One region of the Arthrobacter sp. W4I7 genome, then DNA from elsewhere that is predicted to be linked to it. Evidence: predicted binding sites of a transcription regulator. Region 1 holds the regulator's gene; the other holds the start of a gene.

Region 1 (9,683 bases):
AGTACGAGGTCACGCTGGAGGACAAGAAGGTGGTCCATGTGACCAACCCCAGCGAATACCCCTCGGGCAAGATCTCCGAGGTCCGCGAACCCATGGTGTCCGCCACCATCCTGGCCCCGAACGAATTCGTCGGCGCCATCATGGAACTCTGCCAGAGCCGCCGCGGTGTGATGGGCGGCATGGACTACCTGTCCGAGGACCGGGTGGAAATCCGCTACCGCCTACCCCTGGCCGAGATCGTGTTCGACTTCTTCGACATCCTCAAGTCCAAGACCCGTGGCTATGGTTCCCTGGACTGGAAGGCCGACGGCGAGCAGGTTGCCGACCTCGTGAAGGTGGACATCATGCTCCAGGGTGAGCAGGTGGATGCCTTCTCCGCCATCACCCACCGCGACAAGGCTTACTCCTACGGCGTCATGATGACAACCAAGCTGCGCGAGCTTATTCCACGGCAGCAGTTCGAGGTGCCCATCCAGGCCGCCATCGGCTCCAGGATCATCGCCCGCGAAAGCATCCGCGCCATCCGCAAGGACGTCCTGGCCAAGTGCTACGGCGGTGACATCTCCCGTAAGCGCAAACTGCTGGAGAAGCAGAAGGAAGGCAAGAAGCGCATGAAGATGGTGGGCCGCGTCGAGGTCCCCCAGGAAGCTTTCATCGCCGCCCTCACCACCGACGAATCCAAGGACAAGGCCAAGAAGTAGTGATCACTGCGTCCGGCAACACCGGAGGCCCCAGCAATGCCTAGCACTCTTCCCCTCGGCGACCCGGCGCCGTCGGACGGTCTGCTGCCCGCCCAGGCAGTGGAGGGTTCGGCGGAACGGGCGTTCGGCCTGTATGTTCACATTCCGTTCTGCGCGGTGCGCTGCGGCTACTGCGATTTCAACACCTATACGGCTACAGAATTGGGCGGCGGGGCGTCCCAGGACGCCTACGCTGGCACCGCTGCATCCGAGGTGACGATGGCAGCGAAGGTCCTCTCGGCGTCGGGCCTTCCTCCCCGCAAGATGAGCACGGTGTTCTTCGGCGGGGGCACGCCCACGCTGCTTCCCGCGGAAGACCTTGCCGTGATCCTGCGGACGGCCATCGAGCAGTGGGGCATTGACGACGGCGCCGAGGTCACCACGGAAGCGAACCCGGACTCCGTCACCCCGGAATCCCTCGCGGTCCTGAAGGACGCAGGATTTACCCGCGTCTCCTTCGGCATGCAGTCCGCCGTCCCGCATGTCCTCAAAGTCCTGGACCGTACGCACACCCCAAGCCGCGTTCCCCAAGTAGTCCGCTGGGCACGGGAAGCCGGGCTGGCCGTGAGCCTGGACCTGATTTACGGAACACCGGGGGAGTCCCTCGCGGACTGGCGCCACTCCCTGGAAACCGCCCTGTCCTACGAGCCCGACCACATCAGTGCCTACGCCCTGATTGTGGAGGACGGTACCAAACTCGCGGCCCAGATCCGCCGTGGTGAAGTCCCTGGCATTGATGACGATGACCACGCCGACAAGTATGAGCTTGCCGACCAGTTGATCACCGAAGCCGGCCTGGGCTGGTACGAGGTCAGCAACTGGGCCCGCACGCCGGAGCAGGCCTGCCGCCATAACCTCGCCTACTGGCGCGGCGATGACTGGTGGGGGATCGGGCCCGGTGCGCACTCCCACGTAGGCGGCGTCCGCTGGTGGAACGTCAAGCACCCCACGGCCTACGCCGGCCGCCTGGCCCAGGGTCTCTCGCCTGCTGCAGGCCGGGAAACGCTGGACCCGGAAACCCGGAACGTGGAGCGGGTGATGCTTGAGGCACGGCTGCACTCCGGGCTGGCAGTGTCCACGCTCGGTGCAGACGGCAGGCATGAGGTGGCCGGCCTGATCGCGGACGGCCTGGTGGAGCCGGCGGCAGCGTTCCGGGGGCGGCTTGTCCTCACCCTCAAAGGCAGGTTGCTGGCCGATGCGGTGGTCCGCAGGGTCCTTCCGGACTGATCGTCCAACCCCGGCCTTGAAGCAGGCCCTGACGGGGTCGCTTCAGATCCGGCGTCCCGGTATCAAGGAACAGTTCGTTGCCGGCGGCAAGCGTGACGTGCGGCCGGTTGCTCGGAGCGGTGTGCGCGGCGAGGCTCGGCAGCCCGGCGTCGGCTAGCCCCGCCGCCGGTGGGGACTACTTGATCCAGCGGAGGTTGTACTGGTACCGGTGCGGCTGCCCGCGGTTCACATGGATGCCGGCCGCCACGGAGAAGCAGGTCAGGGCAATCCAGATCAGCGTGGCGAGCACGGCAAAGATGTTGCCCACCACAGGCACAAACACCAGGATGTTGGCCACGACGGCAGCGATGGTGGGCGGCAGGCTGAAGTTCAGCGCTTCCTTGGATTCCTGGGCGGTGAAGGGGCCGCGGTCGCGGAAGATCAGGAAGATCAGGAGCGCAGGAACACAGCCCAGGATCCCGCCGAAGTGCGAGAGCGTGGCCCACTGCCTGTCCTCGCTGGCCGTCAGGGGCAGCGCATTCGCCGGGACGCCATGGTACTCCGAACGGCCCTGGCCGCCCTGGCTGTCCCTGTGATCACGTGCGTTTTCTGCCACAGTCTGTTCCTTCGAAAGTGCAATGGTGCTGACTAAGAATGCCGGTATCTGCTGCGGCCCTGCCATCGGCAGATACCGCAGTACCAAGAATACTTGGTGCAGGCGTCCGCGCCCGCCCTTTCCGCTGTCCCCGGCAACGAGGCCCCATGAAACCGCCAGACGGGCGCGGGTTGGGACCCTTGTCAGCTCAGGGAACGGTGAGGAAGTCGATCACTTCCTCCACCCTGCCCAGGAGCGACGCCTCCAGGTCCGCGTAGGTGCGCACGGCGCCCAGCAGTTTCTGCCAGCCCAGCCCGATATCTTCCTTGGTGGCGTGCGGCCAGCCGAACGCCTTGAGGATGCCGGTCTTCCAGTCCTGCCCGCGGGGCACATCGGGCCACTTCGCGATGCCCAGGACGGCCGGCCGGATCGCCTGCCAGACGTCAACGTAAGGGTGGCCCACTATCAGGACATTTCCCGCCGCGCCCGGGGAGGCCATCACGGCGTCGGCAATGCGCGACTCCTTCGAATCGGGCACCAGATGGTCCACGAGGACTCCGAGGCGCCGCCCCGGACCGGGCCTGAAAACGGCCACGGCCGCCGCCAGGTCATCAATGCCGTGCAGGGGTTCGACGACGATGCCCTCCACCCGGAGGTCGTCACCCCATACCTTCTCCACCAGTTCGGCGTCGTGCTTTCCCTCCACCCAGATGCGGCTCGCCTTGGCCACCTGTGCCCGTTGCCCGGCCACCCGGACCGAACCCGAGGCGGTCCTGCCGGCGGCCGGACCACTGCCCTGGGCCTGCTTCGGAACGGGCGGCATCAGCCGGATCGCCTGGCCTTCCAGGAGGAAACCGAAGCCCAGCCGGAAGGACCGGGACTTGCCCCTGCGGTCCTCCAACGCCACCACATGCATGCCGCCCGATTTTTCCACCCGGGTCACTGCGCCAACCCAGCCGGACTGGACCTCCTCCAGCACCATTCCTCGCTCTACCGGCACTTCAGGCAGTTGCGTCCGTGCGGGCGCGCTCAGGTCCTGGGCTCCCCAGTTCTGGTATTGCATGGATTAACTCCGCTTCGTGCTGGATGCTGGCCCGGAATTTCGCCCGGAGCGGTACCAATGCTAACAACGGGGCGAGTCATAATAGACTGTTAGCACTTAGGCATGCCGAGTGCTAACCCCTGCGAGCCACGGTGCGGGCGGAACGGCTGCCCTGAACCCTGGATGGAGGTGGAGAGTGAGCGAGCCGCGCAAGCTGGAAGTACTGCGGGCCATCGTGGAGGACTACGTCCACTCCCGCGAGCCTGTCGGGTCCAAAGCCCTGGTGGAACGGCACCATCTTGGTGTCTCCAGCGCCACCATTCGCAACGACATGGCCGCACTGGAGGACGAAGGGCTGATCACTGCTCCCCACACCAGCGCGGGCCGCATCCCCACAGACAAGGGCTACCGGCTCTTCGTGGACCAGATTTCCGCGGTGAAGCCGCTGTCCCAGGCCGAACGGCGGGCCATCCAGTCCCTGCTGGAAGGCGCTGACGATCTCGACGACGTCCTGGACCGCACGGTCCGGCTGCTGTCCCAGCTGACAAACCAGGTGGCAGTCGTCCAATATCCGCATCTCAACCGCGCCGTGGTCCGGCACATCGAATTTGTCCTCCTTGCACCACGGAAGGTGCTGGTGGTGCTGATCGCCAACAGCGGCAAGGTGGAGCAGCGGGTCATCGACGTCGGGCAGGACCTGGGCGACGACGCCATCGCCACGCTGCGCGCCCGTTTCCTGGGCTCCCTCGCCGGAACGGCACTGAGCCAGCTGGCGCAGTCGCTGCCCGCAGTGGTGTCCGGCGTTGCTCCCGCACAGCGGCAGGCGGCCCAGGCGCTGGCCCATGGATTGGAAGCCCTGGCCCACAGCAGCCGGGAGGACCGGATGGTCATGGCAGGGACGGCAAACCTTGCCCGTTCCAACGTGGATTTTCCGCTCAGCATCGGCCCTGTCCTGGAGGCGCTGGAGGAACAGGTGGTGATGCTGCGGCTCCTGAGCGAGATGGCACAGGACCACCGGGGGGTGGCCGTCAGCATCGGCCGCGAGAACCCCTACGACGGACTGGCGGAGGCCTCGGTAGTCGCCACGGGGTATGGGCCCGACAGTGTCGCGAAAATCGGCGTGCTGGGCCCCACCAGGATGGACTATCCCACCACCATGGCAGCGGTCAGGGCCGTGGCCCGGTACCTGTCACGGATTTTGGGACCCTGACCCGCACCGTTCAGCGCCCAGGCACGAACAGTAGTGCCCGCAGCACAACTGCAGGCAGAACAACAAGGAAGAGATACGAACTTTGAGCAGCCACTACGAAGTCCTTGGAGTCTCACCGGACGCTACCGGAGAAGAGATTAAGAAGGCCTACCGCAAGCTGGCCCGCACCCTCCACCCGGACGTAAATCCCGGGGAGGACGTTGCGGACCGGTTCAAGGCCGTGACCCACGCCTACGAAGTGCTCTCTGATCCCCAGAAGCGCCGGGTGTATGACACCACCGGCAACGAGAACGGCACGGACAACGGCTTCGGCGGCGGGGCTTACGCCGGCCAGGGCTTCGCGTTCCAGGACATTTTCGACACGTTCTTCGGGGCCGGTGGTTCCTCCGGCCCTGCATCGCGTGTCCGGCGCGGCCAGGACGCACTCATCAGCGTCCGGATCGAGCTCCGCGACGCCGTGTTCGGCGTCAACAAGAAGCTTGAAGTGGATACCGCAGTGGTCTGCCCCACCTGCGACGGCTCATGCTGCCGGCCTGGCACACACCCGGAGCGCTGCGATATCTGCGGCGGCAGCGGGCAGGTCCAGCGCGCGGTCCGGTCCATCCTGGGCCAGGTCATGACGGCCGCCCCGTGCGGCACCTGCGAAGGCTTCGGAACCGTCATCAAGGACCCCTGCAACGAGTGCAACGGGCAGGGCCGCATCCGCAGCCGGCGTTCGCTGACCATCAAGGTTCCCGCCGGCGTCGCGACCGGTACGCGCATCCAGCTCACAGGCCAGGGCGAAGCCGGTCCTGCCGGCGGCCCCGCAGGTGACCTGTACGTTGAAATCCGCGTCAACAACGATGCCACCTATGTCAGGGAAGGCGACGACCTGCACGCCACCCTGAACATCCCCATGACGGCAGCTGCCCTGGGAACCGATGTCACGCTGGAAACCTTCGACGGTTCACAGGAGATCGACGTGAAGGCAGGAACCCAGTCAGGCGAGATCATCACCTTGCGGGGGCTGGGTGTGACCCACCTGCGCGGTTACGGCCGTGGCGACCTGAAGGTCCACCTGCAGGTGGAGACTCCGGCGAAGCTGGACGGGGCGCAGGAGGACCTCCTCCGCCAGCTCGCCAAGCTTCGTGGCGAACAGATCACGGAGGGCAAGCTCGCCGCCAGCGGCGGTATGTTCGCCAAGCTCCGGGACCGGTTCGGTAACCTGTAGCGGTGAGCAACCCCGTCTTTTTCACGGCCCCCGGGTCCCTGGACCAGATGGCGCCCGAAGGCCGTTTCGTCCTCGAGGGACCGGAGGCCCGGCACGCGGTGACCGTTAAGCGGCTGGCTCCGGGAGAGCCCGTGGATATCGTCGACGGCGCCGGCACCCGGATGAGCGGCAAAGTGCTGGCCGCCTCCGCCGCCGGACTCGAGGTCGAATGCACATCCCTCGCGGTCGAGGACCGGCCCGGCATCAGGCTGGTGCTGGTCCAGGCCCTGGCCAAGGGCGACCGGGATGAACTGGCCATCGAAACCGCCACTGAACTGGGGATCGACGCCGTCATCCCCTGGCAGTCCGAACGGTCCATTGTGCGCTGGAAGGGCGACCGGGCGGCCAAGGCCCACGCAAAGTGGCAGTCGGTTGTTACCGCGGCCGCCAAACAGGCAAGGCGCGCCTGGATCCCGGAGGTGCGGGCCGCCGTCGACACCGCTGGCCTCGCTGCTGTTGTGCAGGCGGCCGGCCTTGCCGTTATCCTGCACGAGGACGCCGTGCGTCCCCTGCGGGTGGTCCTGGAATCGTGGTTCTCAAGTGATGCTGTGGAAGGGCCGAGGGAAGTACTCCTGATCGTCGGCCCCGAGGGAGGCATCAGCCAGCGCGAGGTGACAAGACTCTGCGGCCAGGGCGCTGTGACCGCCCTCCTGGGACACCATGTCCTGCGCTCATCGACCGCCGGCCCGGCCGCCGTCGTCCTCGCCAGCGACATCCTCGGGCGCTGGGCGGAGCCGGCAGCCTGAACAGCCGCGGCTAGCGTACTTTGAAGCCCCGGGTGTCCTCGCTGCCGTTTTGCTGGCCATCGGGGTTCGAGGTTTGCCCCACGCGGAGTTCGTAATCCCCGGCAGGCAGGGTCAGCGCAAGCGTAAAGACTCCGGCCTGGGCAGGGTCCGCGGCAGCGGTAGTTTCGCCCGTCAGGAACGGCGTCTTGTTTCCATTCTCCCCGGAGCGCAGGATCTGCCAGCGGAGCTTGCCGCCGGCAGTCGTGCTCCGGCCGGTGATCTTGACGCTGCCGTCAGCCACCTCAACGTCTTCCTGTGGATCGATGATCCACACCGGAGCCACGAGCCCCGCCGTGCGCGCCATGAGGGACCCCAGCTGAACGTGGTTGAACGCCATGTAGTCGGTGTGCCCGTCCACCAGTATGCGTACGCGGATCTGCTGCCCGGAGTCGATCAGCCCGGAGCTGGCCGCAGCCGCCGTGGCCGTGTAGACCAGCTGCTGGATGGCCCGGGCTGCCATGTCGCCGTCCAGGTTGCTGTTGAAGGCGTCCTCCGACACATCAACAGTGATGACGTCCTTGCCGGAAATCGACGTCGCCAGCCGCTTGGGGTTCTGCCACGGGGTGAAAAAGTCCGGGTCCAGGGGCTTCTCGGACATCATCGCGCGCAGGGCCCGCGTCACGGGATTTTCCTGCTCCGGAACATCCCTGAACTCCCGGTAGAGGAAGACGTTGCTGTTGCTGCGGCCAATCCAGTAGACCGGCGCCTTGTTGGAGGACTGGGTAGTCTCCAGGGGGGCGCTGGTGGACGGTGCACCGGACACGCTGCCCGTGGCGGCGGGACTGGAGGCAAGGGCACCGGTGGGAACCGGGTCCGGTTCGGCAATGCACCCGGTAAGGACAGGGACCGCGACCAGGAGCCCGGCAAGAACCATTGAACGGGCGCCGTTCAAGACTCTTCCGGCCCGGCGGGGCTCTGCGTTTTCCGGCAAAGTGATTGCCTGTCCTTTCCTGGTTGGATAGGCCGATCCCCGGTCAGCCCCGGTGCTTCATTGGCACCCTGGATTTCCAGCATCGCACAGCCCGGACGGGCAAAAGCGGCCGGATGCGCCGAACGGCGCAACTGCAACGGGAACGATATGAGGCCGATATGAAGTTGATATCTAATGACGGCGCATGGGCTGAACTGACGGATTCGTTGTTCGCTTTCAGCTGCGCATACCGGGACCCGGTGTCAGCCCCTGGTATCGGGCCGGTGCCGTCCGCTGGCGTAAGATGGAAGGTACCGCTGAGACGCTACGGGACAGCCGCCGCAGATCAGCCAACAGCTACTCTTTCGAGATCGAGGGGATCACGGGCCCGCGGGCCAACACCATGACTGAATCAGCTAATGGAAAGCGCAGGCTTGTCACCGGCGAGGGCGGAGCGGGGGAGTTTCCCCATACACTCCCTGGCGTCCGCACCGAAGTAGTCCTCTTCGACAACTCCGACCAGATGGTTCAATCCCTCGGCAGCCATGATGAAGCGCTGCGGTTCATTGAGGAACAGTTCCCTGACGTTAACTTTCACGTCCGCGGAAACGAGCTTTCCATCAGCGGGCCGGCCACGGACGTGCCGCGGATCATGCGGCTCCTCCACGAGGTCCGGGGACTCGTGGCACGCGGCACGGTCATCAGCCCGGCGGTACTGCAGCAGCTCGTGGCCCTGCTCCGCACCCAGTCGATGCAGAACCCGGTGGACGTGCTGACGCACGACATCCTGTCCAGCCGGGGCAAAACGATCCGCCCGAAAACGCTGAACCAGAAGAACTACGTTGACGCCATCGATGCCAACACCGTGATCTTCGGGATCGGCCCCGCCGGTACGGGAAAGACCTACCTTGCCATGGCCAAGGCCGTCCAGGCCCTGCAGCAAAAAGAGGTCAGCCGCATCATCCTGACCCGCCCGGCAGTCGAAGCAGGGGAGCGGCTCGGCTTCCTGCCCGGCACCCTGAGCGACAAAATCGATCCCTACCTGCGCCCGCTGTACGACGCCCTGCACGACATGATGGACCCGGAGTCCATTCCGCGGCTCATGGCGGCAGGAACCATCGAAGTGGCGCCGCTCGCCTACATGCGCGGCCGCACCCTTAACGACGCCTTCATCATCCTCGACGAGGCACAGAACACCACGCCCGAGCAGATGAAGATGTTCCTCACCAGGCTTGGATTCGGGTCCAGGATGGTGGTGACGGGCGATGTCACCCAGGTGGACCTGCCCTTCGGCACACGCTCCGGGCTGCGGATCGTCGAGGAAATCCTGCAGGGCATAGAGGGCGTGAACTTCTCCGTCCTGGACGCGGCGGACGTGGTCCGGCACCGGCTGGTGGGCGACATCGTTAACGCCTACAGCATCTGGGACGACGTCCAGCGGAACAGGGTCAAGCACTCGGCAGGCCGGGAAAAACGGGGGGAACACGCGTGAGCATCGAGGTGAACAACGAGTCCGGCGTCCAGGTGGACGAATCGGAACTTGTTGCCTTGTCCAGGTACATCTTTGAGCAGCTGTACATTCATCCGCAGGCCGAACTGTCCATCCTCCTCGTGGACGAGCCGGCCATGGAAAAGCTCCACATTGAGCTGATGGACGAGCCCGGCGCCACTGACGTCCTGTCAGTGCCCATGGACGAGCTGACCCCGGGAACTCCTGACCGGCCGACACCCCAGGGCATGCTCGGGGACATCGCCGTATGCCCGCAGGTGGCCCAGGTCCAGGCGAAGAACGCAGGCCACCCGCTGCAGGACGAAATGCTGCTGCTGACCACTCACGGCATTTTGCACCTGCTGGGTTACGACCATGCCGAGCCTGAGGAGAAGGCCGAGATGTTCGGGCTCCAGCGTGAACTCCTTTCCGGCTTCACCGGCAAAGAAGCGCCCGC
Region 2 (12,466 bases), 1.7 Mb from region 1:
CTCGGGCTTGTCAGCCACGACTGCCTCGGTGGTGAGGAACAGGCCGGCAATGGAGGCCGCGTTCTGCAGGGCAGAGCGGGTTACCTTGACGGGGTCGTTCACACCGGCAGCCAGCAGGTCGACGTATTCGCCGGTTGCAGCGTTCAGGCCGTGGCCAGCGGGCAGGCCGCGGACCTTGTCAACCACAACGCCCGGCTCCAGGCCGGCGTTGAAGGCGATCTGCTTCAGCGGGGCGTCGATCGCAACGCGGACGATGTTCGCACCGGTTGCTTCGTCGCCGGAGAGCTGCAGGTTGGCGAATGCCTTGGCACCGGCCTGGATGAGGGCCACGCCGCCACCGGCGACGATGCCTTCTTCAACTGCAGCCTTGGCGTTGCGCACTGCGTCTTCGATGCGGTGCTTGCGCTCCTTGAGCTCAACCTCCGTTGCGGCACCGGCCTTGATGACTGCAACGCCGCCGGCCAGCTTGGCCAGGCGCTCCTGCAGCTTCTCGCGGTCGTAATCCGAATCGGAGTTCTCGATCTCGGCGCGGATCTGTGCCACGCGGCCGGCGATCTGGTCGGCGTCGCCTGCACCTTCGACGATGGTGGTCTCGTCCTTGGTGACAACAACCTTGCGTGCCTTGCCCAGGAGCTCCAGGCCGGCGTTCTCCAGCTTGAGGCCAACTTCTTCGGAGATGACCTGGCCGCCGGTGAGGACGGCGATGTCGGCCAGCTGCGCCTTGCGGCGGTCACCGAAGCCCGGAGCCTTGACGGCAACGGACTTGAAGGTGCCGCGGATCTTGTTGACGATCAGGGTGGCCAGGGCCTCGCCCTCGATGTCCTCTGCGATGATCAGCAGCGGCTTGTTGGACTGCATGACCTTCTCGAGGACAGCAACCAGTTCCTTGACGTTGGAGATCTTCGAGTTGACGATCAGGATGTACGGATCCTCGAGGACCGTTTCCTGGCGCTCGGCGTCAGTGACGAAGTAGGCGGAGATGTAGCCCTTGTCGAAGCGCATGCCTTCGGTGAGCTCAAGCTCCAGGCCGAAGGTGTTGGACTCCTCGACGGTGATGACGCCTTCCTTGCCAACCTTGTCCAGGGCTTCGGCAATGAGGGCACCAATTTCTTCGTCGCCGGCGGAGATGGATGCCGTAGCGGCGATCTCTTCCTTGGTTTCGATTTCCTTGGCGGAGTTCAGCAGCTCGGCGGTGACGGCTTCAACAGCCTTCTCGATGCCGCGCTTGAGGGACAGCGGGTCGGCGCCGGCAGCAACGTTGCGCAGGCCTTCCTTCACCAGTGCCTGTGCCAGCACAGTAGCGGTGGTGGTACCGTCGCCAGCGACGTCATCGGTCTTCTTGGCAACTTCCTTGACCAGCTCGGCGCCGATCTTCTCGTAAGGATCGTCCAGCTCGATCTCCTTGGCGATGGAAACACCATCGTTGGTGATCGTGGGGGCGCCCCACTTCTTCTCGAGGACGACGTTGCGTCCACGCGGGCCGAGGGTGACCTTAACGGCGTCGGCGAGGATGTTCAGTCCCCGCTCAAGGCCGCGGCGTGCCTCTTCATCAAATGCAATGATCTTGGCCATAACGGCAATAGTCCTTTCGGGACAGTCGTTAAGAATGAACCTTCGCTGCAGTGCCCGCGACGGACGATCCTTCGCCATTGGCCTCTGTATGCCTCCGGGTGCGGATCTCACTCCAGTTAGGTGTTTCTTCGCTCCTCGACCGGTGCAGCGCGCCGCAGGCCGGAACCAGCTTTGCTTAGCAGTCGGTACGTCAGAGTGCTAACTCAATAATTAGCACTCCCCACGTGAGAGTGCAAGCGAAAGAAGCCGGACAGTCTCCCTGTTTAGCCCACGGCGAAGCCGGGCCGACAGCGAAGCCGGGCCAACAGTGAGGCCGGGCCCGGGCGGGTCAGCCTGCAGCCCGCCCGGCAGTCTCCCGGCCGCTGGGCGCAGGATTGTTGTCCGCCCCATAGGTGTAGACGGTGAAGGTGGCGGTGGTGATGTCCCCATTGGCGTCGAAGGCAACCGGGCCCGACACGCCGTCGTAATTAATATCCGGGCCGGACATCAGCCCTGCCCGGCAGTCCTTGTAGGTGAGGCAGGCTTCGGCCGCCGGTTTCCCGGTGGATCCTTCCACCGTTCCTCCGGAAGCAGCGATCAGGTTGGCGGCGATGGAGCGGCCCGCGTCGTCCTGCGCCCGGGCGGCAGCCAAGGCAGCAACGGTCACGGCGTCATAGGCCTCGGCCGCAAAGGATACATCCTTCAGGCCCGGATCCACCGTGAGCAGCCTGGCCTGGAAGTCCGCCTCGGGGAGCTGCCCGGCAACCACCGAGCGGGCGCCGTCGAGTGACTTGGCCGGCAGGCGGGAGCCGTAGCGCGCGAAGGCGCCGTCGCTGAGGATGATCCGTTTCCCGTCCACGCCGGCATTGCCCAGTTCGGCCAGGGCGCCCTGCGCACCATCCCGGGCGATGACTATTACCGCGTCCGCACTGGCCCTGTCCACGGCAGCAGCGGCACTGCCCGCCTCGCCCGGCTTGAAGCCGGCAGTGGCGGCCACTGCCAGGCCGGCCTCCCCGGCAGAGGCGGCGACGGCGGCAGACAAGTCCTTGCCGTAGGAGCCTTCCTGGTACATCACCGCCACAGTGTTGGCGCCGGCGTCCTTGGCGAGCTTCACGAGGACGGGGCCTTGCGCCACGTCGGCAGCTGCGGTCCGGAAGTAATAGCCGCCGCTGTTGGCGGTGCTCAGCCCGGCGGCCGTGTTGGCGGGCGAGATCAGCGGAGTCCGGGCGCGGGAGAGGATGTCGAGGGCGGCGGCGGCGTGGCTGGAATCGGTGGGGCCGATGACAACGTCAGCCTTAGCGGCAACGAGGGCCTGGGCCTGCCCGGCCGCATCCTGCCCGGATCCGGTGGGAAGGAGCTCCACCGGCTTGCCTTTATGGCCGCCGGCGGCATTGATCTCCTGCACTGCGAGCTTGGCGGCCGCCAGCTGCGGTGCGTTCAGGAAGGCGTTGTCGCCGGTGCTGTCCAGGATCAGCCCCACCCTCAAAGTGCCGTCTCCGGACGCCTCCACAGGTTCCACCCGCGCATTGCCTGTGGCGCCGGAACAGGCTGCCAGGGCCAGGATAGAACAGGCCGCCGCGGCCAGGACCGTCCGGCGGATGTCCGCGGGACGCAGGAAAGCGGTGTTCACTCGGCCGGCCGGACGCTTTCGGCCTGCGGGCCCTTCTCGCCTTCGCCCACCTCGAGCTCCACGCGCTGGCCTTCGTCGAGGGCCCGGTAGCCTTCGCCCTGGATTGCGGACCAGTGGACAAAGACGTCATCGCCCGTGCCGTCAACGGTAATGAAGCCGTAGCCCTTTTCCGCGTTGAACCATTTGACGGTTCCCAGTGCCATGTCCGACCACTCTTTCAATTGTGTCCGGGCGTCCCCGCCGCTGTGCCGGCTGGCCCGGACCGAACCTGAAAATCACTCTAGCCAACTCAATGGCGGCCGGGGCGGGACGGCTCCGGGACAACCGGCAATAGTTATTCAGGCGTAACAGCCGGTACCAGGCAGGGACATCGCCGTGCTGTTTGCCCAAAAAGACAATTGCTGTTTATCGGTAACCGGGGCCGAGCACCACAACCAGGGGTACCTGGAATTCGGTACTGTTCACCAGCGTGGGAATACCCAGGAGGTCCGCCAGGGCCTGGGCGCCGGCGAGCTGGCCTGCTCCCGAGTAGAAAATGATGGAGGTTCGCTGCGGCGAGCCGGACCAGTTGCCCACCTGCCCCAGCGTCCAGCCATCAGCCTGGACCGTGCCGCCAACCCGGCTGGCCAGTCCTGCTGTTCCCGTGGCGTTGTAAATGGCAACGCCTTGCGCCTTGTTGATCAAGGCCGGGGCCGTGGCAGATGCGCTCGGCTCCGGTTCGGCCTCGGCACTCGGTTCGGGTTCAACCGAAGAGGGGGACGTGTCCGGAGTCGCCGAAGGCGTGGAACCGGTGCCGGCCAGTGGCGATGCCTCCTGGCTGACGGATGCCTGGTCGCCGGCGGTGCTGAAACCGAGCTTCGGGAGGATCAGGAAGGACACCAGTCCGATCGCCAGTGCGGCTACGCCCACCGCAAGGATCGGCCACAACCGTACCCGGGAAGGGGCGGAAGCCGTGCGGTGGACACCTTGTCGCGAAGCAGTCTCCGGGACCTTGTCGAATTCATCGCGGGCGTATCTGGTCATGGTGGATGACATCCTTGTTGGTTTGCTGCTGGAGGGCACAGCGGGAGCGTCTTACGCGTCGGACCCCAGGCGCCGTGCGGTACGGGCACGGTGACGCGACGTACGTAGTCTACGCAATCGCTTGACCAGCATGGGATCGTGGGCCAGTGCGTCCTCGGTATCGATGAGGGCATTCAGCAGCTGGTAATAGTGCGTCGCAGACAGGTCAAAGAGCTCCCGGATGGCCTGTTCCTTGGCCCCGGCGTACTTCCACCATTGCCGCTCCAGGGCAAGCATCTGCTGGTCCCGCTCGCTCAGCGGCGAGTCACGGAGCGTAAAGTCGGCCAGGAGCGAATGCCGTGGTTCCTGCTCCGGCAGGTGCTCCCGAGCTGGTTCCGCCACTGCACGCTCCTTTTGCTGTTTGCGAAAATGTCTGACCCCCATGCTAACGGGCGAAGAACACCCATGTCATTTGCAGGCAGGAAGGGCTGCCGGCCCCTTGCCAAGGGCGCCCCTGCAAGAATGGGACGGTGTTTGAATCAGATGCCTTGTTCGAACTGGCGCAGGAACCGGCAGACGCGCCGGGTTTCGCCGAGCTCGCGCGGCTCCCCCTGGACGAGCTGATGGCACCCGATTGGGCAGAAGCGCTGGCGGGCGTCGAGGGGGAACTTCGCCACGTGCTCACCTTCCTTGCCGGCGAAGTGGCAGCGGGGCACCATGTCCTGCCGGCGCCGTCGAACGTCCTGCGGGCCTTCCGGCAGCCGCTGGCGGACGTCAGGGTCCTCATCGTTGGCCAGGATCCCTACCCCACGCCGGGCCACGCGGTGGGGCTGTCCTTTTCCGTTGATCCGCACACGCGGCCCATCCCGCGGAGCCTCGCAAATATCTACCGCGAGCTGGAAGCGGACCTCGGAGTTCCGGCCCGGGTGCACGGGGACCTTTCCGCGTGGGCTGACCAGGGCGTGCTGCTCCTGAACCGGGTCATGACGGTGCGGGCGGGCTCAGCGGGTTCCCACCGCGGCAAAGGCTGGGAGAAAATCACGACGGCGGCCGTCACCGCGGTGGCACGCAGGCACCGTACGGACGGGTCACCGATGCCCCTCGTTGCCGTGCTGTGGGGAAAGGACGCGGAAGGCCTCCGGCCGCTCCTGGACGGGGCCCCCGTGGTGGCAAGCGCGCATCCCAGCCCGCTGTCCGCGTCCCGCGGCTTCTTCGGCTCCCGCCCCTTCAGCCGCGTCAACGAACTCCTGCGCGCCCAGGGTGCGCTGGACGTAACCTGGGAGCTCCCGCCAATCCCCTAGCTTAGGCTTGCCTTATGAGCACCATGCCCGCCGCTACCAGCGCCACCAAAAAAAGCCGTCCGCAGGTCAACCTCACCGTGATCCGCCGGGAAGAACTGTCCCCGCATATGGTTCGGATTGTTGCCGGCGGGGACGGCTTTGCGGACTTCACCAACAATGACTTTGTGGACCGGTACATCAAGCTGGTCTTCCCGCAGCCCGGCGTCGAATACTCCTCCCCGCTGGATCTGTGGAGCATCCGCGAAACCATGCCGCGGGAGCAGTGGCCCTTCACCCGCACCTACACCGTCCGCTGGGTGGATGCTGCCGCGCGCGAACTGGCCATCGACTTTGTGGTGCACGGCGACGAAGGCCTGGCAGGTCCCTGGGCGGCCACGGCGCAGCCCGGCGACACCGTGACGTTCACCGGCCCGGGTGGCGCCTACAACCCCGCGCCCGAGGCGGACTGGTACCTCTTTGCCGGCGACGAGGCCGCGCTCCCGGCCATCGCGGCATGCGTGGAATCATTGCCCGCCGAGGCGACAGGCCTGGCGTTCCTTGAAGTCGATTCCGACGCCGACATCCAGCACATCGCGGCCCCCGCCGGAGTGGAACTCCACTGGCTCAGGCGCAACGGAATCCCCGCCGGCGAGAGCAACCTCCTGGTCCAGGCGGTGGCGGACGCGGAATGGCCCGACGGCCGCGTGGACGTCTTCGCCCATGGCGAGCGTGGCTACATGAAGGCCCTGCGCGACGTTTTGTTCAAGCAGCGCGGCCTGGACCGCAAGCAGGTTTCGCTCTCGGGCTACTGGGCCAAGGGCCGCGTGGAGGACGTGTTCCAGGCGGAAAAGAAGCTGCCGGTCGGCCAGATTTAGGCGGTACCCATCAGCGGCAGATCCAGTCAACGGCGCCGGGCTCGGCGCCGCTCATTGCTCGCCAGGCTCCGGGTCAGCGGCCTCGCGAGGGTGTCACCCAGGACGATCCCGCCCGCCGTTCCCAGGACGATCGCGCCGGCGTTGAGCATTCCCCCGGCGCCGAGTAGGATCTCGGCTTCCTCGATAGTGAGCACATACATGGACCGGAAGATCGTCAGGCCCGGCAACAGGATCAATGCTGCCGGCACGGCCACCACAAGCTGCGGTGCCCCCATCCGGAGGGCAACCACCCGGGCCAGCAGGCCGATGACCACCGCAGCGAGGGCGGGTGAGAAGCGGTCCCCGACTCCCAGCTGGCCGGCAGCGAGCAGGACGAAGTAGCCCGCCACTCCCACGCCTGCCGTGGGCAGCAATAGCTTCCAGCTGGTCTGTTCCGTGATTCCGATGGCCATCACGGCCACCGCCACGAAGAGCACCAGGACCCAGAGGTCGTAGGCGGGCGGGAATGTCTGCGTGACGTCGATGCGCTGCATCCCCGTCAGCTCCCCCACCACAAATGCGACGGCGATGCCCGCCACGATGGCACCGAACGTCAGCAGTGTGGACAGGAAACGTCCAGCTGCCGTGACCGGGAAGCCGTTGATCGCATCCTGCACGGAGGAGACGAGGCGTCCCGTGGGCAGGAGCAGGAGGATGCCGCCCACCACCACGATGGCGGGAGACGTTGTCAGCCCGAACTGCACAGAGCACCAGCGCCAGCTGGGTCACAACAAACGAACAGCTGGCAGTGATGAAGAAGTCCGGCACCCGCCACCTGCCCAGCTGGCGGGCCAGCAGGCTGATGCCGATGTTGACGACGAAGGCGATGACAGACGATACCGGGCCGCCGCCCAGGACGCCCACAAAAGCCGCCGCGAACGTGCCGAACGCCACCGTGACCAGCCACCGGGGGAAGGGCTTGGGGCTGGTGATGGCCTCGTCAAGGCGGCGGATCGCCTCGTCACGGCCTACGCCGCCGGCCACGATATCCGTCACCAGCTGGTGGACCTTGGCCAGACCCGCGTAGTTGTTCGTCCAGGAACGCACCACCCGCAGCAGGGAGATGGGCGTCTGGTCCTTCGGGGCGTAGTTGATGCCCACGGACTGGTTGGTGATGTCCACTTCAATGTTTTTCAGGCCCAGCGCCGCGGTGACGGCGATGATGCTGGTTTCAACCTCGAGAGCACCGGCGCCGTAGCGGAACATGGTTTCAGCCAGGTGCAGGGCGAAGTCGAGGGTCTTCCGGGCGGAGGTGTCAACGCCGCCCACCTGGATCATCGGGTTGGCATACGGGCTGCCGGTAAGGCGGTCCACGATGCTCAAGGGGGCGGTGGGCGGGTTTTCGCCCTGCACCAGCCGCCGCAGCATTCTTTTTGCGGCGGCGTTCTGCCGCGCCTGGGACGGGGTCAGGGGCTCGGTCTTGGGCAGTCCGTCCGTGTGCGGCCTGCGCCCGGGGTGTTCCGGCCGGTTAGTCATGGTTGCCTCCTCCCAGTGCGGTGCTGTGAACCGGTACGGTGCTGTGGACAGTCTTTCAGGCCGAACGCCTCAAAGGCAGCCTGCCCAGCACTGTGCGGGCGGCGGCCACCGCGGTCCGGGCCAGGCGGTTCGCCTGGAAGACGGCCGGCCGGACCGGCATCACGAAGTCACCCATCAGCTGGACCACTTCGCCGCCGAAGCCCTTCTTGAACTCGTAGCCGCCGTGGCCCTCCTCGTCCTGCCCGGAGATGCCGAACGTTCCGTAGAAGTTGTAGCGGGCGTAGCCCTTTTCCAGCGCGTGCAGCATCATTCCCCAGTACAGGGAGGTGGCGCCGTTGAAGTAGATGTAGTCCTGCACGGTGCCGCCGATCACGCATACCACCTCGTCCCCGTAGCAGACGAAGTGGATGGCGGCCACAGTGGCAACACCTACGGAGTCGGGGAAGCGTTCGATGTCCTTGAGGCTCCGCTCGTAGCTGTCCACGAGGTCCTGGACCACTTTGAGCCGGTTGGCCTTTTTCTTGCTGCCGGTCTCTTCCACTTCGCGGCGGAGCCCGGCCGCAGTGGCCGATTCCGCGGCCAGCCGCTCCGTGATGGATTTCCGGTAGGCCGGAATGTCGATCTTGGCCATCATGAGTTTGGTGAACTCCGGGGACGTGGTGCGGAGCAGATGCTCGTAGTAAGCGCGTTCGCGGTAAACGAACCCCTTTTCGTCCCCGGCCTTGCTCAGGGCACTGTAGAAGTCGTCGAGGGTTTCCAGCGTGGCCTGTTCCAGGAAGACACCGTTTTTCTCTGCTTTCCGGATGGCCTTGCGGGTCCGGTAGCTGGTGCCCATGATGAGTTCTTCTGCGTCTTTGATGCCTTCCAGGCTCTTAATGAACATCCAGTTCACGTTGACGAAGTTCATGTCCAGTCCCTGGTGCTGGAACCCGAGCCCGGAAAGCTGTGCCACCAGCGGGCGGTTGTCCTCATTCTCCGGGTGTTCGGCGCCGTCCTCGTCGCGTGCGATGTATTTGAGGTTGGGGGAAATCCGCAGCTCCGCCGCTTTGCGTTCGGCGGCACGCCCGCGGAGGAGTGCGACGACGTCGCGCACCAGTTCGAGGTCCGCATAGTCCATCAGGGGGCCCTTGGCACATTCGCACACCGTGTACCCCAAGCGGGTGGTGGTGTAGTTCAGTTTCCCGGCGGCCACCAGTTCGCCGCCTCGCCGGATGCCGAAGAGCTCCACCTGCTGCCCGCGGGCGCGCTGGAACCGGGAGAAGTCAACGGACTGGAGGAAGCTGTTTTGCGGGTGCTTAACTGCAAAGGCCTCGAACTCTGAGTCGCTGAGGATGGCAAATTCAAGATCGGTGCCGGTGGTGACTGGATTCAAGGGATTTCCTTATTCACGGTATTCGGCCTAGGGGTCAGGCGCAGGGTCAGGGACGGGTGTTGTGGCGCGGCTCCACTTCGGCCTGTTGAGGGTCAGCCTGTTGTGGTTCAGCCTGCGCCGGGGCGGCGGTCAGTAGAACTGCTGGCCGGTCCGCGCTGTTTCGATTCGGCGGAAGACTTTTTCTGCGCCGCCGACCCAGAGACGGTGGCGGAGCGGGGCAAGGATGTAGTCGTGGCAGCCCACAAAATCTGTGACTGTTTTGGTGAAGCTAGTTTTGAACATCCCCATGCCGTACAGGTTGTGGCTCTTGTCCTTGATCAGGGAGGCGGGCGGGGTGCCGCAGAAGTCGTATTCGGTGCAGCCCAGTTCCTGCATCCGCCGGATGGAGGCCCACTGGACCAGATGCGAATCGCCGTACTGTTTGCGGTTCTGGGTGGAACCGCCGTCCTTGTAGGTTGCCTTGGCGCCGTAGTTGATCACGAACGCGCCCACGCTGGGTTTTCCTTCCTCGTAGACGAAGAAGAAATTGCCCTGGCCGCGGTTGCAGAACTCGTCCCAGAACGCAGCGTAGTACTCGTAGCTGCGCAGGGGCATGGAACCTTTGGCGTTCACTGTGTCCGCCATGAGGTCATACAACGCACGGTAGGTTTCGGGGCCGGGTTCTTTCCGGAGCACCTCGCAGCCTTCCCGCTCGGCGCGGCGGATGGCGTTGCGGGCCCGGGAGGAGATTGCTTTGAAGACCGCTTCTTCCGGGCCGGAGATATCCAGCAGCGCGGTGGAGTCGTTGGACTGGATGTTGGGCGCCTTCACCAGGCCGGCGGCGGACAGCTGGGCCTGGGCATCGACGGAGTCCACGATGTCCGGTTCGATCTTGATGGTGAAGACGTTGAGCTTCCTGTCCCGGGCGAACGCTGCGCAGGCTTCGAGTGCCCCGCTGAGGTCTCCGGCTGCTGCGAGGTCAGGGCCCTTGATGAGGTACCAGAGCCGGCCCAGGAGCGGGAACGTCTTCTCCAGCACCAGGTTGTAGCTGGCTGAGCCGGGGCTTTCCAGTACCAGGAACCGGACCCTCCAGCCAGTGCCGTTCTTCACCGACGCGTAGGCGGCGGACTGCAGCATGTTGCCGCCGTTGGGATTGGCCGTGACGTGCTTGTCCCAGTTTTCAATTTCCTCGTCGGTGGCAAAACGTGCAGTGAATTCTCGCAAGGGGGCCGTGTCCAATCGGGGGTTGTGCGCGGTTCTGTACTCGTGGCTGCGTGCGGACATGCAGCCTCAAGTCTAAAGCCTGGCGGCGCCGGGGCTTTTCAGCGGGGTGGGGGCCGGCGCCCTTTTGCCGCTGCTGCGGACGGGCCTGTTGCCTTGACTCCAGCAAGGGTCCTGGCGAGGGTTGAGGCATGCAGCCGAATCCCGGAGGAGTGAAACCAGCCCGGACCAAGGATGCGGAACGGCCGGGCACCGGCAGGCAGGTCCTGGTGTTGGCTGGCTTCCTGGCAGCGTCGTTCCTCGTTGCGGGTCTCGGGTCACTGGCCACGTTCAACAGCGTGAACGGCTGGTATGCCACTGCGGACAAGGCTCCCTGGTCGCCGCCCAACTGGATCTTCGGCCCGGTCTGGACATTTCTGTACACGGCGATGGCCGTCTCCGCCTGGCTGGTCTGGCGGAAGCATGCCCCGGGGACCCCGCGCGCTTTGAAGGTTTACGGAATCCAATTGGCTCTGAACCTTGCCTGGACCCCGGTATTCTTCGGGCTTTATCCCGCTATCGGCGGAGCTGCCCTGTGGTTGGCGCTGGCCATCATCGTTGCCTTGATCGCCGCCGTCGCGGTGGCGGTACTGTCCTCCGGCCCCATCAGCCGCACGGCAGGCCTGCTTCTGCTGCCGTACGTGTCCTGGCTGGTGTTCGCCGGCACGCTGAACTGGTGGGCTGCCCTCAACAACTGACCGGGCCCGTCACCGCGGCCTGGCTAAGGCCGCCGCTAGCACACAGCCACGTTGACGGCGAGGCCGCCCATGGCCGTTTCCTTGTATTTGGAGCTCATGTCCTTGCCGGTTTCGCGCATGGTCACGATGACCTCATCGAGCGAGACCCGGTGGGAGCCGTCGCCCCAGAGGGCCATCTTCGCCGCGTTGATCGCCTTCGCCGCAGCGATCGCGTTCCGTTCGATGCAGGGCACCTGCACCAGCCCGCCGATCGGATCGCACGTCAGGCCCAGGTTGTGCTCCATCGCGATCTCCGCGGCGTTCTCCACCTGGGCAGGGGTTCCGCCCATCACCTCGGCCAGTCCGGCCGCTGCCATGGACGACGCCGAGCCCACCTCGCCCTGGCAGCCCACCTCGGCACCGGAAATGGACGCCTGCTCCTTGTACAGCACCCCGACGGCGCCGGCAGCGAGCAGGAACCTGACCACCACGTCGTCGCGGTCCTCCTGGCTGGCATTCTCCATCCCCGGCGCAAAGTGCAGCGCGTAGTACAGCACCGCCGGAATGATCCCAGCGGCCCCGTTCGTGGGTGCGGTGACCACGCGGCCGCCCGAGGCGTTCTCCTCATTGACCGCCAGGGCGATCAAGTTAACCCACTCCTGCCAATACTTCGGGTCGTGGAACTCCTGGTCCTGGCCTTCAGCGTCCGGCCGTGAACTTTCCTTTTTCAGCCGGTCGTACCAGTCCGGCGCCCGACGGCGGACCTTCAGCCCGCCGGGCAGCACGCCTTCGCGCTTCAGGCTGGTCTGCACGCAGCCCTCCATCACCGAGTAGATGTGCAGCAGGCCTTCGCGGATGTCCTCCTCCGAGCGGGAGGCCTTCTCGTTGACCAGCATGATGTCGGCGATCGAGAGGCCCTTGGACTGGCAGCGGCCCAGGAGTTCCGCGGCGGTGCGGAAGGGCAACGGCAGTTCCTTCTTGGATTCCTCCAACTGCTGCTGGGCCGCGTCCTCCTCGCCCTCCCGCACGATAAACCCGCCGCCCACCGAAAAGAACGTTGCTGTGTGAAGGATCTCGTCCTCGGCATCAAAGATAGTGAAGGTCATGCCGTTGGTGTGCCGCCGCAGGATGGTCAGCGGCCGCAGCACCATGTCCTTCACCCCATACGGCAGCGGCACGGCACCGGCCAGCTGCAGGATCCCGGTTTCGGCAATGGTCGCCAGCCGCTCCTCCACCTCCTCCGGCAGGATCAGCTCCGGATGGAAGCCCTCCAGCCCCAGCAGGATGGCGGTCATGGTGCCGTGCCCGTGGCCGGTCGCCGCGAG

The links. The regulator HrcA, encoded in region 1, represses chaperone genes, less so after heat shock. The targets are predictions, from matches to a motif close to TTNGCACTCGNNNNNNNCGAGTGCNAA.
Region 2: a site for HrcA is predicted at 1,748-1,774, ahead of groL (chaperonin GroEL). Genes of this name have one in related genera too.

The regions. Positions count from the first base shown of each region.
Region 1 is NZ_JAUSXU010000001.1:1,944,283-1,953,965, forward strand. It holds gene lepA (translation elongation factor 4) at 1-701, shown strand, start outside; gene hemW (radical SAM family heme chaperone HemW) at 738-1,967, shown strand; gene QF047_RS08965 (DUF4870 domain-containing protein) at 2,143-2,562, opposite strand; gene QF047_RS08970 (DUF3097 domain-containing protein) at 2,750-3,604, opposite strand; gene hrcA (heat-inducible transcriptional repressor HrcA) at 3,780-4,793, shown strand; gene dnaJ (molecular chaperone DnaJ) at 4,876-6,003, shown strand; gene QF047_RS08985 (16S rRNA (uracil(1498)-N(3))-methyltransferase) at 6,006-6,788, shown strand; gene QF047_RS08990 (GerMN domain-containing protein) at 6,799-7,758, opposite strand; gene QF047_RS08995 (PhoH family protein) at 8,141-9,229, shown strand; gene ybeY (rRNA maturation RNase YbeY) at 9,226-9,683, shown strand, end outside.
Region 2 is NZ_JAUSXU010000001.1:3,642,863-3,655,328, forward strand. It holds gene groL (chaperonin GroEL) at 1-1,572, opposite strand, end outside; gene QF047_RS16415 (ABC transporter substrate-binding protein) at 1,901-3,181, opposite strand; gene QF047_RS16420 (cold-shock protein) at 3,178-3,384, opposite strand; gene QF047_RS16425 (LytR C-terminal domain-containing protein) at 3,587-4,204, opposite strand; gene QF047_RS16430 (DUF3263 domain-containing protein) at 4,256-4,585, opposite strand; gene QF047_RS16435 (uracil-DNA glycosylase) at 4,714-5,484, shown strand; gene QF047_RS16440 (siderophore-interacting protein) at 5,499-6,338, shown strand; partial or broken gene QF047_RS16445 (threonine/serine exporter ThrE family protein) at 6,365-7,853, opposite strand; gene QF047_RS16450 (peptidoglycan bridge formation glycyltransferase FemA/FemB family protein) at 7,909-9,225, opposite strand; gene QF047_RS16455 (lipid II:glycine glycyltransferase FemX) at 9,355-10,488, opposite strand; gene QF047_RS16460 (TspO/MBR family protein) at 10,617-11,162, shown strand; gene QF047_RS16465 (L-serine ammonia-lyase) at 11,198-12,466, opposite strand, start outside.